Regions from separate parts of the Streptomyces sp. NPDC001832 genome, predicted to be linked through region 3. Evidence: riboswitches for the same ligand, from Rfam matches in the RefSeq annotation. Region 3 holds a riboswitch; each other region holds the start of a gene.
What was found. A riboswitch is a leader RNA that binds a small molecule or an ion and turns the genes downstream of it on or off. The one in region 3 is predicted to bind cobalamin.
Positions count from the first base shown of each region.

Region 1: linked by a shared signal. The riboswitch ahead of ABT115_RS00320 (cobalamin biosynthesis protein) and the one ahead of ABT115_RS24690 (CbtB domain-containing protein) in region 3 are both predicted to bind cobalamin.
Region 2: linked by a shared signal. The riboswitch ahead of ABT115_RS16930 (ribonucleoside-diphosphate reductase subunit alpha) and the one ahead of ABT115_RS24690 (CbtB domain-containing protein) in region 3 are both predicted to bind cobalamin.

Region 1 is NZ_JBEOYU010000001.1:58,960-61,212, forward strand. Features, by position in the region: gene ABT115_RS00310 (inorganic phosphate transporter) at 1-275, shown strand, start outside; gene ABT115_RS00315 (hypothetical protein) at 307-537, shown strand; cobalamin riboswitch at 707-835, shown strand; gene ABT115_RS00320 (cobalamin biosynthesis protein) at 981-2,024, shown strand; gene ABT115_RS00325 (cobyric acid synthase) at 2,021-2,253, shown strand, end outside.
Region 2 is NZ_JBEOYU010000018.1:94,146-96,398, reverse strand. Features, by position in the region: gene mctP (monocarboxylate uptake permease MctP) at 1-713, shown strand, start outside; adenosylcobalamin-variant (AdoCbl-variant) riboswitch at 892-994, shown strand; gene ABT115_RS16930 (ribonucleoside-diphosphate reductase subunit alpha) at 1,146-2,253, shown strand, end outside.
Region 3 is NZ_JBEOYU010000039.1:36,035-38,287, reverse strand. Features, by position in the region: gene ABT115_RS24695 (CbtA family protein) at 6-779, opposite strand; gene ABT115_RS24690 (CbtB domain-containing protein) at 808-1,023, opposite strand; adenosylcobalamin (AdoCbl) riboswitch at 1,027-1,175, opposite strand; gene ABT115_RS24685 (histidine phosphatase family protein) at 1,285-1,890, shown strand; gene ABT115_RS24680 (dihydrolipoyl dehydrogenase family protein) at 2,045-2,253, opposite strand, start outside.

The sequences.
Region 1 (2,253 bases), on a different contig from region 3:
AGGGCACCTGGGGTGTCGTGGTCGTCGCGGCGCTGCTCATCGTGGGCTCCGGGGCGATCTGGCTGGTATCGCGCCGCAAGCCGGTCGGCCACGGCGATGTCGCGCACACGGGCGGCGACGCCGAGCCCGTCGACGCCGCCACCGCGGCCACCGCGGCCATCGCGGCCGTCAGCCCGCCGCTCACCGCGGCGCAGGCAGCGGCCCAGGACCTCAGTGCCACCATTCCGGCTCCGGCCGGAACCACCCAGGACCCGGCGCGAACCGCCACCGTCTAGGCCGCCTAGGCCGGCCGTCTAAGGATTCAGCATGAACATCGACTGGGCAGCCCTCGGCTCCGTCTTCGGCGTCTCCCTCGTCGTCACCGTCGCGCTGGTGGGCCTCTTCACCCTGGGCATCGTCGGTCTCTCCAAGCAGCCCGAACCTGAGGCGCAGGGCGGCTCCGGCGGCTCGCTGCTGCTGGCCCGCGCCGGCGGGTACGTCTGCTTCGCGCTGTGCGCCGCGGCGGTCGCGTACGGGATCTATCTGATCGTCGCCTGAGCATCTTCCTCGCGCTCCTTGACGGGCCGGACACGACGTGTGTCCGGCCCGTCTTGGTGTGCCCGGCCCGATGTGGGGCTCAGCACACCGCACCGCCACAGGTCAACAGCAGGTTGACGGGCGTTCGCGGAGCGTGGTGGACTGCCGGAGCCAATTACGACGACAGCAGAGGAAGCCGGTGCGAATCCGGCGCGGTCCCGCCACTGTCACCGGGGAGCAGTCCCCCACACCGGAAGTCACGGCCCGCGCGAGCGGGCTGGAAGGCCGGGGGAACTGCGGATCCGGGAGCCAGGAGACTCTCGTCGCCGGTCACGTCGAACCAGGGCGCGGACCCTGAGTGAGGACATATCGCCATGCCTGGCTGCCGTGCGTCCGTTGCTGTGGCGCTCTCGACGAGAGCCGCCTGTACGAAGCTCCTTCGAGGCGTAACGGCCGGTTGAGCCGTGCGTGCCGACCGCATTTTCGCGTACGGCGCCACGGCCGGTCTGATCGGCGATCTGCTGCTCGGTGACCCCCGCAGGGGGCATCCGGTCGCCGCCTTCGGGCGGGTCGCGGCAGGCGTCGAGCGCCGTCTCTGGCGCGACCACCGCGGGTCGGGCGCGCTGCACACGCTCGTCTGCGCCGGAGGCGCCGCAAGTGGTGCCGCGCTGATCACCCGTGCCGTGCGCAGCCACCCCGCCGCCTCCGTCGCACTGACCGCGGCCGCCACCTGGTCCGTCGTCGGCGGTACGTCCCTGGGGCGTGAGGCCCGGACTATCGCGGGCGCCCTGGCCGCCGGTGACATCGATTCGGCCCGCGAGCGGCTGCCGCATCTGTGCGGACGCGACCCGCAGTCTCTCGACGGACCGCAGATCGCCCGTGCCGTGGTGGAATCCGTGGCCGAGAACACCTCGGACGCCGTGGTCGGCGCCCTGGTGTGGGGTGCGCTGGCCGGTGTGCCCGGGCTCGTCGGCTTCCGGGCCGCGAACACCCTCGACGCCATGGTCGGCCACAAATCGCCACGCCACCGACGCTACGGCTGGGCTTCGGCCCGCCTGGACGACCTCGCGGGCTGGCCGGGTGCCCGGCTCACAGCCCTGCTCACCGTGGCCGCCGGGGGGCGGCCACGTGGAGCGGCGGGGGCGTGGCGGGCAGACGCGGCCAAGCACCCGAGCCCCAACGCGGGCCCGGTGGAGGCCTCGTTCGCGGGTGCGCTCGGCGTACGGCTCGGCGGGACCCTGGCGTACGGCGGTCGGGTCGAACACCGCCCCGTCCTCAACGGGGAGACGGGCCGGGCGGTGGAGACCGAGGACATCGAACGCGCGGTACGGCTGTCGCGCCGGGTGAGTGCGCTGGCCCTCGGCATGTGTGTGGCGGGACGACTGGGTGCGGGCCTCGTCGCGAGACGGATCGCAGCACGTCGGTCCGCAGGACGTCGGGTCACAGGACTTCAGGTCACGGGACGTCGGATGGCAGGACGTCGGATCGCAGGACGGAGACGGACATGAGCGGCGGGCTGCTGGTCGCCGGAACCACCTCGGACGCGGGCAAGAGCGTCGTCACGGCAGGTATCTGCCGCTGGCTCGTACGGCGGGGCGTGAAGGTGGCGCCCTTCAAGGCGCAGAACATGTCGCTGAACTCGTTCGTCACCCGCGAGGGCGCCGAGATCGGGCGCGCCCAGGCCATGCAGGCCCAGGCCGCCCGGGTGGAGCCGACCGCGCTGATGAACCCGGTCCT
Region 2 (2,253 bases), on a different contig from region 3:
GCTTCATGGCGATCGCCGCCGGTATCAAGGTGGACAACGGGCAGTTGGCCATCCCCCAGCTGTTCGAGAACATGTTCCCGGACTGGTTCGCGGGCGTGGCATTCGCCGCCATCGGCATCGGCGCGCTGGTGCCTGCCGCAATCATGTCGATCGCCGCAGCAAACCTCTTCACCCGCAACATCTACAAGGACTTCCTGAAGCCGGACGCGACCCCGGAGCAGGAGACCAAGGTCTCCAAGCTGGTGTCGCTGCTGGTGAAGGTCGGCGCGCTCGCCTTCGTCCTCGCCATGGACAAGACGGTCGCGATCAACTTCCAACTGCTGGGCGGGATCTGGATCCTCCAGACGATGCCGGCCCTGGTCGGTGGCCTGTTCACCCGCTGGTTCCACCGCTGGGCGCTACTCGCGGGCTGGGTGGTCGGCATGGTGTACGGGACGGTGGCCGCGTACGGGGTCGCCAGCCCGACCCAGGCGCACTTCGGCGGGTCGTCCAATGAGATCCCGGGCATCGGCGAGATCGGCTACATCGGTCTGACCGCGTTCGTGTTGAACGCGGTGGTGACGGTGGTGCTCACCTTCGTCCTGAACGCAGTGAAGGCACCCGCAGGAATCGACGAGACCTCCCCGGCCGACTACACGGCCGACGCGGGCGACCCGGGCGTCCAGGCGGAGCTCCCGCCGGCCACGGCGGGGGCGCCGAGCGGCGTCCACTGAAGACCGCTCCTACGGCCCGATGACGGCCCGTCGCGCCCCCTTCAGCGGGGTGTGGCGGGCCGTCCGTCTGCTCCGACGGGGGATCGCACGGCTTGTCCCGTCGGCTCGACATCCGTTACACGACACAACATGTGGGGGCCGTCTCATCCCGCAGCCCCCACATGTATGCTCGTGCTCGCTGTCGCCGCAGGGAAATCCGGTGCAAATCCGGAACTGTCCCGCAACGGTGTATTCGGTGTGCTTTTACACACCATCGAGTAAGTCCGAGGACCTGCCGACAGCGCATCCGGCTCGACCGAACCGGATGCCAGACGTCCGGGCCTCGCGGATGGGCCGGTGGACGCCGTAATGAGTGCTGCCCGACGCGGGCCCGCCTCTGCCCGGCTGCCCCCGTTCCCCGCCGGCCCCGAGCCGAGCGAGGGAGAGCACCACGTGACCATCGCGCCAGCCGATCCGGCTTCAGCCGCCGTGTCCGAAGCGGCCGATTCCGAGGGAACCGCACACGACGGACCGGGGGCCGCACTGCTGCGGACCCTGACCGGCCTCACCGTCGATCTGCCCGACACCGACCCCGGTCGCGTCGCCGCCGCCGCGCTGCGCGGCCGTAACGCCCGGTCGGACGAGGCGGAGTTGCGCTCGCTGGCCACGGAGGCCGCCGCAGGGCTGATCTCCGAGGACCCCGCCTACTCCCGGCTCGCGGCCAGGCTGCTTACCCGCACCATCGCGGACGAGGCGTCCGGCCAGGGCGCGGTCTCGTTCTCCGCCTCGGTCGCCGTCGGACACCGCGAGGGCCTGATCGCGGACCGTACCGCCGAGTTCGTCGCGCTGCACGCGGCCGCACTCGACGCGCTGGTGGAACGTTCGCTCGCCGACGGCGCCGACGACCGCTTCGGCTACTTCGGGCTGCGGACCCTGCACAGCCGATATCTGCTGCGCCACCCGCACACCCGTCAGGTCATCGAGACGCCCCAGCACTTCATGCTGCGCGTCGCGGCCGGGCTGGCCGAGGACGATTCGGAGCGCGCCGTGGACGAAGTCGCTTCGCTGTACGGCCTGATGAACCGCCTCGACTACCTCCCCTCCTCCCCCACGCTCTTCAACTCCGGCACCCGGCACCCGCAGATGTCCTCCTGCTATCTGCTGGACTCCCCGCTCGACGAGCTCGACTCGATCTACGACCGCTACCACCAGGTGGCCCGGCTCTCGAAGCACGCGGGCGGCATCGGTCTCCCGTACTCCCGTATCCGCGCCCGCGGTTCGCTGATCCGTGGCACCAACGGGCACTCCAACGGCATCGTGCCGTTCCTGAAGACGCTCGACGCCTCCGTCGCCGCGGTCAACCAGGGTGGCCGCCGCAAGGGCGCCGCCGCCGTCTACCTGGAGACCTGGCACGCGGACATCGAGGAGTTCCTGGAGCTGCGCGACAACACGGGTGAGGACCAGCGTCGTACGCACAACCTCAACCTGGCGCACTGGATCCCGGACGAGTTCATGCGCCGGGTCGACGCGGACGGTGACTGGTCGCTGTTCTCGCCCGCCG
Region 3 (2,253 bases):
TTCGGTCAGCCGGCCGCCGTGGCAGGCCGGTTCGCTGCACCGTTTCCGGTCCTGACGGAGTCGGTCCTCGGCACGAGGAGCCGTTCCGTCAGCCAGCCGAAGAAAAGGCCGAAGGTGATCCAGTAAGTGGCCTGCACGGCGACCGTGGCCAGGCGGAACTCCCATAGCAGGCCGGCCGGGAAGTCCTTTCCGACCTCGTCGAACGAAGGCAGGAACGCGTACGCGAGTCCGATCACGAGTACATAGCCGACGGATGCGGCGATCGTCGCGTTCCAGTTGCCCAGGCGAGGAGCCAGCCGCTTGCCGAGGATGACGGCGGTGACGGCCAGCAGCACGCTGAGGGCGACCATCAGGAAGAACAGGGCAGTGCGTCGGCCGATCGTGTCGTGGTTACCGACGGCAGGCGGGTTGGCCGGGTACTTGAGGAACGGCACAATGTACACCGCCAGCAGAGCCGCTCCCGCGATCAGGGCGGCCGTGGCCCGCGGGCCGAATCTGCCGATCCGGCCGAGGGCGTAACAGAAGGCGAGGGCGGCGATGCCGCCGATCGCCACACCGAAGACGAGCACGCCGGTGGCAAGGCCGGCGGTGGACTGCATGGTGCGGCTGACAAGTTCCTCGCCGCCGCCGTGGTCATGACTGTGCGCCTGCTCGAGAGCGATGGCCGCGTCCACCGGGGACTCGCCGAGGAAGTAGGCGACGACCAGAGCGAGCGCGCCCGCGGCAAGGCCGGCCAGCATGCCCCGGACGAGCAGGGCTCTGACAGATATGTGGTTCATACGGATTTCCCCTGGATCGGACGGTACGTCAGTGGCAGGGGAAACCGAGAAGGTGGCGAGCGTCGTGGACCCACTCGTGGACACCTTCGCCGGAGATGACCGCAGTGGCGCCCTGCTCGGCGCCGACGAAGTACAGCAGTACGAGCATGAGGATGCCGAAGAAGACCGCCCAAGGGGCAATGGCCTTCAGGGAGATGGGGGTGATTGCTGGTACGGCGGTGGCGGGGGCAGCAGTCTGTGCCATGGCAGAACCTCCTGAGGGAACACGCGTCCCGATCGTGGTGCCTGAGACGAAGGTGCTGGGTCTGACTTCCCGTACGGGTACGGGTTCACAGTGGCGCGACCGTGCCGGATTCTCACCGGACTTCCGTCACACCTTCGTCATGCTCATCGGACGATACCGCCTGGGAGCAGGCGCGGCCATGGTGCCGTCGGCGGGGCCGGAATGCCCGGATGCCATGGTGGGCACACTCGGGGGCCATTAGTTCAGGGAGTTGACCCGGTCATGACGGTACAGGTGATGTTGATCTCACCGGCGCTCAACGCTGCGCTGCGCGAGGCCCGCTTCGACGGTGACGCTCCGCTCGACGCAGCCGGGATCCGGCAGGCCCGGGCCACTGCGGCAGCGGTGCCTGCGGCCGACAGATATGTGTGCGGGCCGTCCGAGCGGTGCACCGGGACCGCCGACGCACTGGGGCTGCGCACTGAGCCCGAACTCGCCCTGCGTGGATGGGACATGGGCCGATGGAGCGGGCAGCGGCTGTCGAAGGTGAGCGGGCGCGAGCCGGAGGCCGTGTCGGCCTGGACGACCGATTCTTCGGCGGCTCCGCACGGCGGCGAATCATTGTTGAAGTTCTGCGCCCGGACCGGCCAATGGCTGGAGTCGCTGCACGTCAAGGAGAGCGGCCCTGTACTGGGGGTCGTCGAGCCTGCGGTGGTGCGGGCGTTGATCGTACGGGCGCTCGCGCTGCCGACGGAGGCATTCTGGCGGCTGGACGTCGCGCCGCTGACACTGACCGCGCTCAACGGCCGGTCCGGACGGTGGAACCTGCGCTGTGGGCAGCCGCTGTCCCCCGCTGCGGGCGGCCGACGTCCTCCCGCAGCCCACTGACGATCGGGCTCGGCGCGGCGGCGCTCGGTGTGCCGGCCGGGCTCTTCGTCGGGCTGCTGGCGGCGACGGTCTTGCGCGCGCTCGCGGCCGTCGTCAACGGTCGGTACGAATGCCACCCCGCCCGAGGAGCTGCTGGAGACGGGCGGGCCGGACCCTACGCGTCCCGGTACGCCTCCAGCAGGCGCAGCCAGACCTCGCTGATCGTCGGATACGCCGGGACCGCGTGCCATAGCCGGCCGATGGGGACCTCGCCCGCGACCGCGATCGTCGCCGAGTGCAGCAGTTCGCCGATGCCCGGTCCGACGAAGGTGACACCGAGCAGGATCTCCCGGTCGAGGTCCACGATCATGCGGGCGCGGCCGC